Regions from separate parts of the Glutamicibacter sp. AOP38-B1-38 genome, predicted to be linked through region 2. Evidence: riboswitches for the same ligand, from Rfam matches in the RefSeq annotation. Region 2 holds a riboswitch; each other region holds the start of a gene.
What was found. Region 2 has a riboswitch for thiamine pyrophosphate ahead of thiO (glycine oxidase ThiO). Riboswitches for the same ligand answer to the same signal wherever they lie in the genome.

Region 1 (4,842 bases), on a different contig from region 2:
GACCCTGCTTGCGATTATTCGTGTGTGGGCGCGTATGTTCTGGCGCCGTGCGGCGGATGCCGAGGTGCCGAACGCGCAATTGATCGCAGAATCGACGCGGGTTCTGGAACATGCCGCGGCAGGCGGCGCCGAGTCCCCGCATCTGGGCAGGAAGCTTGCCCGCGAGTTGGAATCCGAGTCCCTGCCTTGGGGGATGCGCTACGCGACCGGTTCGCTCGTTGCCGCAGGTATCGCGCTGACCATTTTCGCCGGGCCGATCTTCGCCTTCTGTGAACGCGTGGCGGCCGAATTGATTGCACGTGAACCATTCATCAACGCAGTACTACCGTTGAGTTAGGAGGAAAGGCGCATGAAGGACAAGAACCTCAAACATCGTGACCAGCGCATCGATGATGCGCTGGATACCTCCGGTGTCCGTCACCGTGCCACCTTCAAGCAGGAGTGGCCGTTGCTCCTGCTGCTCATCTTCGTATGGGGTGCACTGTGGCAGGACTTCTCGGCCGGGAATCTATTGTTTGGCGCGATTATTTCGATCGTCATCGTGAATCTATTCCCGCTGCCGCCGGTGGTGCTTCCCGGACGAATAAACCTTTGGTATTGCCTGAAGCTCTTCGCGTGGTTCCTCGGTCAGGTATTCGTCGCCAGCGGCCATGTGGCGCGAGTTGCGATAGTACGCCGTAAGAAGGCACGCAGCGCGGTGATCGCAGTGCCGCTGCGCACCGAATCTGACTTGGTAGTGATGACCGTGGGCCATGTGCTGACCCTGATCCCAGGTTCCTTCGTGGTGGACGTGGACCGCAGCAGTTCCACCTTGTACCTGCACTATCTCGATGTGAATAGCGATGCGGATGTGGAAAAGGCGCGAGCGAATATCCACGACATTGAACGCCGGTTGATCATGGCCATCGGAAGCCCCGATGAATACGAGGCGATCAAGAATGAATGCGGTCCGGATTTCTCCAGCAGGAAGCCCAAGAAATGATTGAAATAGCTGTATGGATTGGCGGAGTGATGCTGGCGCTGGCCTCTATCGCTTGCCTGTGGCGGGTTTTCAAGGGCCCCTCGATTCTTGACCGGGTGCTCGCTCTCGACGTCATGCTGTTGATCATTTCCAGTGCGCTGTGCCTAGACATGGCGCTGAACCGGCACACCGATTACCTGCTGTTCACGGTGGTTGCCTGCACCTTGGGATTCATCGGCTCGGTTACCGTCTCGCGGTTCGTATCGGATCAGAGGAACGCCTAATGGACACGTTCTTAGAAGCACTCGCTGCGCTCTTGCTGGTACTTGGTTCCCTGATGTCGCTGATCGCCGGAATCGGTTTAATTACCTTCCCGGATCTGCTTTCACGCATGCACGCGGCCACCAAACCACAAGTATTGGGCTTCCTGCTGCTCTTCGCCGGACTCATCATCCACTTGCGCAGCTGGGGACTGATCCCGGTCTTTGCTTTGGCCTGGGGATTGCAGCTGCTGACTGCCCCGGTATCGGCGCACATGATTGGCCGCGCCGGATATCGCACGAAGCACGTGGCGAAAGAAACCTTGCATGTTGATGAACTAAAACAGGTCATTAGCAATCATTCGCAGACGACCGGAACCACCGCAGCGGTGCCGCCAGCGAAACCTGCACAGAACGACGAGCCCGAGAGCACCTAGCTGCTGGTTAAACTTTGGTGGGGCAGGCCAAATGGCCTGCCCCACCAAAGGAATTCGGCAATGTTACTTGCTGAACTTCTTCATGGCCTTGTTGGTGCCGCGATCAGCCAGCACCTGGATAATCGATGCGACCACGGCGGAGAAAATGGCGAACCCCAAAGCCTGGCGCATACTCGCTTCCGCGGCTGCTTCCTTGCCGTGACGTGGCGCGTCGTTTCCGGTGAAGCCTTTCCAGACCTTGTCGACCAGTCGGCTTCCAAGCATTCCCGCTCCCATTGAAATTCCAAGGGTAACAAGCTTCTGCACTGAGTTCATGAGGACCTCGCATTCGCGTCGTAAGGTTTCGTTCTGTAGCCCAGCATACCTGCGGTATGGTGGTTGAGCAGTAATCATTCCGACAGGGGAGCGTCATGCCGTTCGCGGTGCAAGACGCTGAGAGTGCGATAGATCGCAGACCCTCGAACCTGCCCCGGCTAGTACCGGCGAAGGAAGTCGAGCATCTCGGATGCGGATCATGGCGCGCGATTAAACGCCCACCGGTCCGTGCATCTCCCCTCCTTACATAGGAGGACAAACCTTATGAACGTTGCACCAGCAACTAACCGTGCCAGCTGGCGCGTGGTCGACATCGTTGTGGCCTCGGTAATCGCGGTCGCCTCGGGCGTTATCTTTTGGGCTTGGAACGCCGGATACGGATTGGTCAGCCTTGCTTTCGTGGCTTTCCCACCGGCAAGCGCCTTCGTATCTGGCATGTGGCTTTTTCCCGCGGTGCTCGGTGCGTTGATTATCCGGAAACCCGGTGCCGCGCTGTATTGCGAGATCCTCGCCGCCGTCATCTCAGCCTTGCTAGGTTCCCAATGGGGATTAGCGGTGCTGTTCTCCGGCCTGATCCAGGGGCTCGGAGCCGAGGTGGTCTTTGCCGCAGTGAGGTACCGCCGGTGGAACCTGCCGGTGGCACTGCTTGCGGGATTCATGTCGGGAATTTTCGGCGGAATCGGCGAAGCCTACCTGCTGGGTTACTTCGCTGAGTACACCGAGGCGATGAAGCTGTTCCACGTAGTTGCCATGGGCATTTCCGGCCTAGTTATTGCCGGACTTCTCTCGTGGTTGGCAACCCGTGCTCTGGCGAAGACCGGTGCTCTGGGAGCATTGGCTAGCCGTTCGGCACACCTTGAAGGTTCGCTGCGCAGTGCCTGAATTGAGTTCTTCGACTACCGAAGCCACCCCCGGGCACCTCGGCGGTGGCGGCTTTGAGATCACGGCCGACAACTTTGGCTGGCACCATGCCGAACGTCCATTGCCGGCGCTTAGCGGACTGGACCTGCATATTCCCGCCGGGCAGAAGGTCCTGCTGCTAGGCGCATCTGGCGCCGGTAAATCAACGCTCTTGCACGCCTTGGCTGGAGTTCTGGAGATCGACGAACGGCAGCAGGCCACTGGCAAACTGCAGATTCAGCGACGGGATGCCTTTGCCCGCAGCTTCCCGGTCGGGTTGATGCAGCAAGACCCCGAAACACAGATCGTGCAGAGCCGGGTCGGCGACGATGTCGCCTTCGGTGCGGAGAATCTTGGAATGGCTCCGGAACTGATCCGCGCGCGAATCCCCGAGGTGCTTCGCGCGGTAGGACTTGGGAATCTGGATTTGTCGCACCGCACCCAGGAACTCTCCGGTGGCCAGAAGCAGCGGCTGGCCTTGGCCGGGATTCTTGCTATGGGCCCCGGTCTGATGCTCCTGGACGAACCCACCGCAAACATTGACCCGTCGGGGATCGCGCCGCTGCGTGATGCGGTGATTGCCGCCGCCAATGCCACCGGTGCGACACTGCTTGTGGTGGAACATCGCTTGCAGGCCTGGGCAGAACACGTAGACCGCGTACTCGTCCTTGCCCCTGGCGGAGGGATCGCCCATGACCTCGAGCCGCGGGCGCTCTTTGAGAATGAAAAGATTCGCCGTGAATTAGCCAGGGCGGGCATTTGGATTCCCGGCTACGTTCCGCACACCGAACCTCTCCACTCACGCGAGGGAGCGGAACTGCTCGCGGCGGTGAACTTGCGCGCGGCGCGCCATCCGCAGGCGGTGCGCACGGCCGAAATCAACTTGCGGCTGCGCGCCGGCCAAGCGTTGGTCATTCGCGGGGAAAATGGTGCAGGGAAATCCACTTTGGCGCTGACCTTAGGCGGATTGCTCGAGCCGGCCACGGGCAGTGTCGAAGCAAGCAGCGACCTGGCCGATGGGTTGAGTCCGCAACCCTTCAGCTGGCGGGCAGGGGCATTGGTTGCACGGATCGGGTCGGTATTCCAGGAACCGGAACATCAATTCGTCACGCAAAGCGTCCGCGAAGAATTGGCATTCGCACCTACCCGAGCACGCCAGGCCGGGGTGGAGAACGAGAAGTACGCTCCAGCGCAGATTGCTCTGCGGGTGGAGGAACTGCTGGACCGCTTGGGGCTTGCCCATCTGGGCGAGGCCAACCCGTTCACGCTCTCCGGTGGCGAGAAACGCCGACTTTCGGTAGCGACGGTGCTGGCCGCCTCACCAGATGTATTGATCTTGGACGAACCGACCTTCGGGCAAGATGCCAATACGTGGCTGGAACTGGCAAACATCCTGATCGAGGCGCTCGAATCGGGGATAACCGTGGTCGCGGTGACCCACGATGAAGATTTCGCTCACGCGCTCAACGCGGCGCAGATCGTAATGACTCGCGAGGGGCCGGATGCCAAGCCGGCAGCGGTACGCCAAGGCCCGATGCTCGACGCGCCCTTGGGGGATAGCTGGCTGGCAAAAATCAATCCGTTGGCCAAGCTGGGTGCGATCGCTGCGGCAACCTTTCCGTTGATCTCGACCATCGACTGGGTCTCTGCCTGCGTGGTCATCCTTGCTACGCTCTTTGCCTTGCCGCTGGCGGGCTTGCGTTTGGGCACGTTTATGCGCCGCGGCTGGCCGCTTATTGTTGCCGGGGCCCTCGCCGCCTGGGGAATTGCCTTGGTAGGTGAAGACTCCGGCGAAACGCTGCTAAGCCTGGGGATACTCAGCATTACCGAAGGATCGGTGAGCGCCGGAGTAGCTACCGGATTGCGTACCCTGGCGCTCGCGGTGCCCACGGTGCTCTTGCTCAGTTCCACGAACCCCAGCGACCTCGGCGGCGCCTTGGCGCAACAACTCAAGGTTCCGCACCGCTTC
Region 2 (4,842 bases):
AATTCACTTGCGCTTAGCTCAGGAGCGGCGGCCGAAACCGCACAGGACGCAACGGTATATTCACCGAGCTCGGTGACCGCAGCACGGTCCGGATCCCGGGCAAAGGTCAAGATGCGGACGCTTGCTTCCAACGCGTCGTAGAGCCAGAGCTTTCCGCTCAAAGGTTCTCCGACTCCAGTGATCAGTTTCAGTGCCTCGGTGGCCATCAGCGATCCGACGACTCCGCAAAGGGCTCCGAATACTCCGCCCTCGGCGCAGGAAGGCACCGAATCCGCCTCCGGCAGGTCGGGAAAAATATCTCTGAGCATTGGGCCCACCCGAGGGTCGAACACCGAGACCTGACCGGAAAATTGGAAGATGGTGCCCCAGACCAGCGGCGTCTGGGTCAGCTCCGCGGCATCGTTTGACAGATACCGGGTGGCGAAGTTATCGCTGCCGTCAATCACCACATCGTGTTCGGCAAAAAGTTCCAACGCGTTGCTGGTGTCCAGTCGCTGTGCGTAGAGCCGCACCGAAACTTCGCTGTTCAGCTCTTCGGCCAGCCGCCGCACCGATTCAACTTTAAGTTGGCCCTGGTCCGTTTCACGGTGCACGGTCTGGCGTTGCAGATTCGAGAGTTCAACGGTGTCCGGATCGACCACGCTCAGCTCTCCGACGCCGGCCGCGATCAGGTAGCTGGCGATAGGGCTTCCCAATCCCCCGGCGCCCACGATCAGCACCTTCGCGTTCGCGATGCGTTCTTGGCCTTCCACACCCACCCCGGGCAGGGACAGATGGCGGGTGTACCGGGCAAGTTGTGCGGGGCTTCGCGGTGCGCGTGGTGGAGCCGACTTGATTGTCATCAGAATTCTCCGACGAGTCTTTGCATCATTCCGGCCGTCGGAGATGAGGCCAGCGCGAGATCTCGTAGCGGAATGCGCCCGGCAAGGTATGCCGCGCGCCCGGCCCGGACGGCGTCGCGCATCGCGGCGGCCATCAAGGGCGCGTTTTGCGCTCGGGTCACCGCACTGGCGAGCAGCACCGCATCGCAGCCGAGCTCCATCGCCTTGGCCGCATCCGAGGCGGTCCCCACCCCGGCGTCCAGGATCACCGGAACCCCGGCGCGTGCGGTAATCGTTGAGATGTTGTGCGGATTCAGGATCCCCATTCCGGAGCCGATCGGGGATCCGGCCGGCATGACCGCTGCCACGCCGAGCTGTTCGAGCCGCATGGCCAGGGCCGGATCATCGTTGGTGTAGGCGAACACCTTAAAACCGTCGGCGACGAGTTCTTCAGCCGCGGCGAACAATTCGATGGGATCCGGCAGCAGCGTATGCTCATCGGCGATCACCTCGAGCTTGATCCAGTCGGTTTCCAACGCTTCGCGCGCCAGCTGGGCGGTGAGCACCGCATCTCGCGCGGTGAAGCATCCGGCGGTATTGGGCAGCGGGCGCACCCCGTTGCGCGCCAGAAGCTCGTACACAGATCCGGAACCGGCCGCGGCGAAATGGCGTATGGCGACGGTGGTCAGCGCGGTGCCCGAAACCCGCAGGGCCTGCTCGAGGGTATGCATCGAGGTCGCCCCGCCGGTGCCGAGAATCAGCCGGGAGTCGAAGCGTTCCCCGGCGACCTCGAAGCCATCGGTTTCAAATGTTAGCTCTTCCATCTTCAGCCTCCCTGAGCCGCGGTGACCAGTTCAACCCGGTGGCCGGGCTTCAGCTCGAAATCATGCCAGCCGCTGCGCGGGACAACCGCCGAGTCCACGGCCACGGCCACGCCTAAACGCGACCCGTCGCTGGCCCGCCCGTCCGTTCCGATGCTCTTGCCCAAGTGCGCCGCGAGCAGCTCGCGCACGGTGCTTCCCGCCGGCACGGTGGCCGCCTCGGTGTTGAGGAAAAATTCGATCTGTTGCATCTTCTCTGGCTCCTAGAATGGTGTGCTGTTGGCGAGTTGCGCGCCAAACCTGTCGAGTGAAACGCTGGTCAGCTCTTGCGCATCCACCGGGTCCCCGAGCAGCAGCTCGGTCCCCAGCCGTGCGCCGAGCGGGGTCAGCAGCACCCCGTGGCGCGAATAACCGGTGGAGACCACCAGTCCCTCGTCCACGCGTCCGATCAGCGGCCGGTCATCGGGTGTTGCCGGTCTGGCCCGCACGATCGCCTCGTTCAAGGTGGTGTCGACGATGCCCGGCACGAGCCTGCGCGCATTGTCCAGCAGGGCGTGCATTTCTCCCACGTTCACCTGCTCTTGGCCGTCCTCGCGGCTCGACGCACCGAGTACGAGGCTTCCATCGGTGCGTGGCACCAGGTAGACCGGTTGCCGATGCACGATTCCGCGCACGGTGTGCTTGATCAGCGGCGCGCCCAGCGGACCTTGGAGCCTGAGGATGTCTCCGTAGACCGGGCGCAAGGGCAGAGCTGGCGCACCTTCGAGCGTGCCCAACCCGTTGGCAAGCAGTACCTGATCGCCCTGGATTTCTTGCCCGGTTGAGGTAATCACCCCACTGGTCCGTGACCCCTGGTGCAGCAGCCGCACCGCCGTTTCGCGCACGATCGACCGGTCAAGCTCATCGATCAGGATGCGCAGCAGGGACCGCGGGTCCAGCTGCTGGTCTTCGGCGCAGAGAACGGCGCCGGCGATGCTGGTGGCAAGTGCCGGCTCGAGTTTGCGGGCCGCGCTGCCCAGCAGCCGTTCGGCGCTGAACCCCAATGAGGCTTGGAGCTCCATGAGCGCAAGCAGTGCGTCCATATCCGCGGTTTCCGCGGCGACGACCAGCGTAGAGTTTTCTACGTACGCAGGTTTGTTGCCGATGGAGTCTTCCACGCGGTCAATGAATGCGGGGTATTCCTTGGCCGAGGTGGCCATCAGGCGGTGCAGTGCGCCCTGGCCCCAGGTGGTTTCGGCTGTCGGTGCGAGCATTCCTGCCGCTGCGTGGCTGGCGCCCATACCAGGCGCAGGATCTACTAATGTGATTTCGGCCCCGCGGGCGCGCAGTTCGAAGGCCGTGGCAAGCCCGATGATTCCGGCGCCGACAATGACTATATGCACGAAGGCATTTCCTTCCTACGGCGGCATGACCCGCATCAGGTGTAGCGGTCGGCACAAGGCCCTCTCAGCCCAATCTCACTGTTGGGCTCCCGCGGAGTACTTGGATTATAAGCATGCCTCGGCGCGCTTTGGCGAACTTCATGACTTCACCGTGTGGTTCTGCCTGTGTTTTACTCGTTGGCATGAGCGAATTCAGTGGTCCGGAGGATTTATCTACCGAACATCGGCAGGCACAAGTTGTCATAGATGGCGAACGGCAACTCCTGTCTCCCATCGTCCGCCAGGATCGGCAGGCCTTATTGCGACTGCTCCACGAAGATTTCGAAGAGGTTGGCGCCTCGGGCAGGTGCTATTCCCGCGCGCAAATTATCGAGCAGCTGTGCACCGAACCAGTCGTTGAATCGTCTAGGGACGAAGTGCATGATCCGCGCGTGCGCAGACTCAGCGATTCGCTGCTGATGCTGCGGTGGCGAACCAAGCCGGAGAATCCAAGCCAGCGCACCTCGCTCTGGGTTCGCTCGGCCCAGGGCTGGCAATTGCTTTTCCATCAAGGCACCGCCCAAGCCGCCTCCTCCCAGATCGGCGGCGGGCGGCTCGGCGCTGTGAGCGAAACGACGGCATCTCTGCGTCCGCTTCGCGCAACGGATGCACCGCACGTCTTAGCGGCCTTCCTCTCGAATCCGGATATGGCCCGGCAAGGTGAGGTGAGTACGCTTGCCGAGGCCGAAACCTATGTCCGAATGCTGCTCAAGGACCCCGCCCGGCAGGTGCCATTGGCCGTCGTCGAGAATTCTGCGCTCGTTGGCCTGGTGTGCGGATCCATCGATGAAACAAATCTGAGCGCCTGGGTCTGGTATTGGCTGCACGCAGAGCATCGGGGCCGCGGGCTGAGCAGCCGGGCGTTGGCCGCCCTCTCGGCGGAGCTATTCTCCAGCTACCGTTTGCAGCGTCTGGAGTTGGGTTTACGCGTGAACAATCCGGCCTCGAAAAAGGTCGCCGAGCGTTGCGGGTTCATTCTCGAAGGACGCGAACGCGGCAAGTTCCTGATCGATGGCCAGCGGATCGATGTGTTGAACTATGCGCGGTTGCCCACCGATCCCATCCCGCCGATCAGTCCGCTGGCGCTTCGCGCAGAACCAGCGGGAGACTGAATTTCCTCGGGGCCGCAGCGGAACGGAAAGACAAAAAGTGGGACCGGTTGCCCGGTCCCACTCTTTGCTGGTGCTGGTTCTAAGTACTAGAACTCATTTGGAGGCGTCGGCGGTGTCGCCGGCGCCCGACGGGTTGGCGCGGTGCCCGTGGTGTCGGGACCGTCCATCTTGCTCATGTCGATTTTCTCCAGCGTGCGAGCCGCAGCATCACGGCCGCCAAGGCCGAAGGCCAGGGCCGCTGCCAGAGCCGCACCGATCACGATGGCACCGAAGGCCATGTTGATAATCGAATCGGCCAGACCCATGTACTTCAGGCCCATCGCGATGAACAGTGCGATGGCCGTGTAGCGGATGATCTTCGAGGCGGTGGTATCGCCCATCAGTCGACCGATCACACTTGCCAGCACGAAGCCGATGGCGATGATGACTCCACCGAAGATGACCTTGCCGCCCAATTCCAAGACCTCGTTGAGGATGTTGGTGATTGCCGGGAAGTTCAGCATGCTTGCTGCCATGACCGCGAAGAACAGGATGATTGCGATCTTCACGATGGTGGCGATGATTCCCGATGCGCTCTGCCCCTCGGGAACAACTCCCCAGCCTGCCACAACCCGGTCGGTCCCCACACCGCGCAGCGTTGATTCGAGCAGCTTGCCGACAAACTTGG
Region 3 (4,842 bases), on a different contig from region 2:
TCCAACGGGAGCCTTACGATCATCACTCGCACCTTCAATGAGGTACTTGTAACTCTAAGCGCGCTTTCTGTGCAGGCACTTTGGCTGCGCTTCGGGTTTCCCGGTTCTAGAGCGTGCCGGGTCCAACAGGTATCTCTTCCCCGACATATACCTTGCCACCGCTTTCAAGGAACTGCCGGCTTTTCTCAGCCATCCCGGCCAATGCAGCCTGTGCCTCGGCGGATCCATATTCATCCCGAATGTCTTGGGAGATCCGCATGGAGCAGAATTTCGGGCCACACATTGAGCAGAAGTGCGCGGTCTTCGCTGGTTCCGCCGGCAACGTCTCGTCGTGGAACTCCTGCGCCGTAACGGGGTCCAGTGAAAGGGAGAACTGGTCATTCCAGCGGAATTCGAAGCGCGCCTTGCTCAGCGCATCATCCCGCGCCGTGGCGCCCGGGTGGCCCTTGGCGAGATCCGCCGCGTGCGCCGCAATCTTATAGGTGATCACCCCGGTCTTCACATCATCCCGGTTGGGCAGGCCCAGGTGCTCTTTGGGCGTGACGTAGCAGAGCATCGCGGTGCCATAGCGGGCGATTTCGGTCGCGCCGATTGCGCTGGTGATGTGGTCATATCCCGGAGCGATATCGGTGACCAGCGGGCCGAGCGTGTAAAACGGCGCCCCGTCGCAAAGCTCCTGCTGGCGTTCCACATTCTCGCGCACCAGATGGAAAGGGATATGCCCGGGGCCTTCGACCATCACCTGAACATCATATTTCCAGGCACGCTTGGTCAACTCCGCCAAGGTATCCAGCTCGGCGAACTGGGCCGCATCATTCGCGTCCGCAATGGAGCCTGGACGCAGCCCGTCGCCCAGGGAGAATGCGACATCGTAACGAGAGAAAATCTCGCAGAGTTCGTCAAAGTGGGTGTAAAGGAAATTCTCCTGATGATGCGCAAGGCACCAACCGGCCATAATCGACCCGCCGCGGGAGACCATTCCGGTGACCCGGTTGGCGGTCAGCGGGATGTAGCGCAGCAGCACACCTGCATGAATGGTCATGTAGTCCACGCCCTGCTCGCACTGTTCGATGACCGTGTCGCGGAAGATCTCCCAGGTCAGTTCGTTCGCTTCGCCGTTGACCTTTTCTAGTGCTTGGTAGATCGGGACGGTGCCGATGGGAACCGGCGAGTTGCGGATGATCCATTCACGGGTGGTGTGGATATCGTCGCCGGTGGAAAGGTCCATCACCGTGTCGGCACCCCATTTGGTAGCCCACTGGAGTTTGGAGACTTCCTCGGCGATCGAGCTGGTCACCGCCGAGTTGCCGATGTTCGCGTTGATTTTTACCAAGAAGGCCTTGCCGATGATCATCGGTTCGGATTCCGGATGGTTGATGTTCACCGGAAGGATTGCCCGGCCGGCCGCTAGCTCGCTGCGCACCAGCTCGACATCGCATTCTTCGCGCAGGGCCACATAGCGCATTTCCGGGGTGATGACCCCTTGCCGTGCGTAGTGCATCTGGGTGACCCGAGTCCCGGGTGCCGAACGCAACGGTGGTGCCGAGCGCCCGGCCCATTCGGCGCTCGCCGTGCCGCGGCGGACCGCGGATCTGCCATCATCGTGCAAGTTGCGCTCACGCCCGGCATAGGTCTCGACATCTCCACGCTCACGAATCCACGACTCTCGAAATGGTTTCAGCCCCGTGGTCGGGTCGCTCCCCGGGCCGCTGGTGCGGTACACCTGCAGCGGTTCGTTCGGCTCGCCGTTGGGGGCATCTGCCAGCTGGATCTGCGTGACAGGAACCGAAATTCCCACAGACTCACGGTAGGCAAGGGTGTGGGCAGAGTGCTGTTCAAATTGTTCCACTGTGGGAAACTCACTTCCTTCGCCGGCATTACCCGGACAGGTTCAACGGTCGCGGACGGCGTTAGCCCGATCTCAGCCCCTGCGAGGGCACCCGTGTGGTCTCAAACAAGGTATCACGACTGGCAACGTGGACTTGCAAGGAAGACGAGAAACTTTAAAGTGAAAGGCTCCCGTTGGGCAATATCCAACGGGAGCCTTACGATCATCACTCGCACCTTCAAGGAGGTGTCTACGACATTACCCGGGGTTTCTATGTCAAAGCTGAGCATAAACTCGGCAATTCCGAAGAGCCGGGGTGACTACTTGTTCAGGCTGAGTTCCTGCGACGCGTCGACTTCGATCGCCCTCTTCTTCGCGGCGCTGGGAATGCAGGCCGCCAAGATGGCCGCGACCACGGAAATGCCAGCTCCAAGTATCAGCGCCGCGCGGAATCCGGATTCTGACGGTAGTGAAGCTCCGCCGAAATCGGTGGTCATCTGGGCCAGCACCAGGCCGATGACCGCGGCGCCGGTGGTCGTGCCCAGCGAACGCATCAGCGTGTTAAAGCCATTGGCCGCAGCCGTTTCGCTGCGGGGGACTGCGCCCATGATGATCGCCGGCATGGCGCCGTAGGCCAGAGCCACACCACCGTTGATGACGAGGCTGGTGAGCATCAGGCTCCACGCGCTACCCATGCCGAGCAGGGTCAGGCAGTAGCCGACGGCGATGACCGAAACGCCAAGTACCAGCGTGAACTTCGGGCCTCGTGCGTCGGAAAGCCGCCCGCCGACAGGGGAGAGCACCAGCATCATCAGGCCGCCTGGAGCCATCCAGAGGCCGGCTGCGAGAATCGACTGGCCCAAGCCATAGCCGGTCTGCGACGGCAGCTGCAGGATCTGTGGCATGACCAGCATGCTGGCGTACATTCCGAAGCCGACGAAAATCGAGGCGATATTTGTCAGCAGCACGCGCGGAATAACAGCGGTGCGCAGGTCAACCAGCGGATCCTTGGTCCGTGTTTCCCAAATGCCCCAGAGCAACAGCGTGAGGGCGGCCATTCCGAACAGGCCCAGCGTCAGCGGTGCCGCCCAGCCCCAAGAGGAGCCCTTGGAGACGGCAAGCATGAGCGAGATCAGGCCAATGCCCAGCCCAATGGCGCCCAGCCAGTCGAAGCGCTGTCCGGCGGCGCCGGCCGGCAGGGCAGGAATGAGTTTCCAGATGGCGACAACTACCAGCAGCGTGACTACCGCGCTGCCGTAGAACAGGGCGCGCCAGTTGGCGAAATCAATGACGGCGGCGGAAATCGGCATGCCGATGGCGCCACCGACGCCCAGCGTGGCGCTGACCGTGGCAATGGCCGAAGACAGGCGTTCCTTCGGGACAAGGTCACGCAGCATGGCGATGCCCAGTGGCACAATGCCCGAGCCTAGGCCTTGCAGTGCGCGGCCGACGATCATGACCTCCACCGTGGGGGCCATGGCGCACACGATGGAACCGAGGATCAGTGGCAGCGCCAGGATGAGCAGCATGCGCCGTTTGCCAAAGAGGTCGCCCAAGCGCCCGGAAATTGGTACTGCCACCGCGGCTGCAAGTAGCGTGGCGGTGATGATCCACGCGGTGTTTGAGGCTGAGGTATCAAAAATGCCGGGCAGCTGTGGGATCAGCGGCGTGACCATGGTCTGGGTGATCGACGAAGCGATGCCCGCGGAGGCGAGAACGGCGACGGCTAGACCTGAGCCGGGAATCCCGGCAGAGGTGGGTTTGGACACGAGAGCCTCTCAGAATGAATGTGTAAGATACATAAAATGTTCATAATACATGTTCGGGTATGATCGAATGAGTAGAAGTGGAGAATTAGGTACATGAAACGCCGCACAGCAGATATCGAGTATGAGCAAACGCTGCTCAGCCGCTACACCATCGCGCAGCGCCGAAGCGGTGATGGCTTGGATCGCAGCGTCTATCTGCTGATGAGCCGCATCGAAGTCCAGGGGCCGATGTCGATCGGTGAAATGAGCACGGTTTTTCTCCTCGACGCCTCGACCCTGCAACGTCAAACCACCACCGCTGTGCGGGACGGCTATCTCGAACGAATCCTCGATCCGGCGGGCAGTGTTGCGCGAAAGTTTGCCTTGACCGAACTGGGGCAGCAGCGGCTCACGGAGGTTCGCGAGCATTCGGTCAGCGCAATCGACCGCATTACCTCGGATTGGCCGGCCGAAGAAGTCAACAAATTCGCAGAACTTCTGCATAAGTTCAACGCGTCAATCGAGGACTACCGCGAACAGCAGGGCGGTAAGTAGTCGGCTACGCGTCAAGGGTGCGTAATGCATATAGATCAGCTCGCTGGTGCTCGAAAGTATGTATGCCTGCCTATATTCCCGGGATTCAAGAGCACCTAATGTTGAGTCCATGACACAGCGCACGCCAGCCGCGGCCCAACCACTAAATGTGGCAATCGTTCCGGACTCCTTCAAAGGCAGCGCCCGGGCCAGCGAAGTCGCGGACGCGATCGCCGCAGGGGTGAATGCGGCTGCTACCTCTGTGGCCCGTACGGTATCGATCACCGCCGTTCCCTTTGCCGATGGCGGCGAGGGAACCCTCGATGCGTTGATCGACGCTTGGGGAACCGAAGCGAAGGTCGTTGAAACAACCGATGCGCTGGGCAGGACCGTCAACTCGCGTTTCGGGTTGTCTGCAGATGGAACGACCGCCGTGATCGAGGCGGCGGAAGCCGCGGGATTGCCCCAGGTCAGTGACGTACCGCGGCAACCACTTCAAGCCACCACTTTTGGGCTGGGCCCACTTGTCATTCAAGCCTTGGAGCTTGGAGTGCAGCGAATCATTCTTTGTCTTGGTGGCTCGGCCACCACCGATGGCGGAGCTGGATTGCTCGCAGCTCTGGGTGCGAAGTTCCTCGATGCTCAGGGCAAAGAATTGGCTGCGGGCGGTGGTGCGCTGAACGACCTGGCGAGCATCGATATCTCCGGTCTGGATTCGCGAGCTTCTCGAGT

Region 1: linked by a shared signal. The riboswitch ahead of ACT3TP_RS06885 (ECF transporter S component) and the one ahead of thiO (glycine oxidase ThiO) in region 2 are both predicted to bind thiamine pyrophosphate.
Region 3: linked by a shared signal. The riboswitch ahead of thiC (phosphomethylpyrimidine synthase ThiC) and the one ahead of thiO (glycine oxidase ThiO) in region 2 are both predicted to bind thiamine pyrophosphate.

What each region holds. Positions count from the first base shown of each region.
Region 1 is NZ_JBQSWU010000009.1:16,874-21,715, reverse strand. Features, by position in the region: gene ACT3TP_RS06910 (Na+/H+ antiporter subunit D) at 1-337, shown strand, start outside; gene ACT3TP_RS06905 (Na+/H+ antiporter subunit E) at 350-982, shown strand; gene ACT3TP_RS06900 (monovalent cation/H+ antiporter complex subunit F) at 979-1,245, shown strand; gene mnhG (monovalent cation/H(+) antiporter subunit G) at 1,245-1,658, shown strand; gene ACT3TP_RS06890 (DUF4235 domain-containing protein) at 1,722-1,973, opposite strand; TPP riboswitch at 2,048-2,166, shown strand; gene ACT3TP_RS06885 (ECF transporter S component) at 2,238-2,855, shown strand; gene ACT3TP_RS06880 (ATP-binding cassette domain-containing protein) at 2,857-4,842, shown strand, end outside.
Region 2 is NZ_JBQSWU010000001.1:6,224-11,065, reverse strand. Features, by position in the region: gene moeB (molybdopterin-synthase adenylyltransferase MoeB) at 1-842, opposite strand, end outside; gene ACT3TP_RS00055 (thiazole synthase) at 842-1,645, opposite strand; gene thiS (sulfur carrier protein ThiS) at 1,648-1,893, opposite strand; gene thiO (glycine oxidase ThiO) at 1,906-3,024, opposite strand; TPP riboswitch at 3,020-3,127, opposite strand; gene ACT3TP_RS00040 (GNAT family N-acetyltransferase) at 3,207-4,175, shown strand; gene ACT3TP_RS00035 (mechanosensitive ion channel) at 4,262-4,842, opposite strand, start outside.
Region 3 is NZ_JBQSWU010000025.1:37,294-42,135, forward strand. Features, by position in the region: gene thiC (phosphomethylpyrimidine synthase ThiC) at 107-1,849, opposite strand; TPP riboswitch at 1,847-1,954, opposite strand; gene ACT3TP_RS14365 (MFS transporter) at 2,149-3,597, opposite strand; gene ACT3TP_RS14370 (MarR family winged helix-turn-helix transcriptional regulator) at 3,691-4,131, shown strand; gene ACT3TP_RS14375 (glycerate kinase) at 4,241-4,842, shown strand, end outside.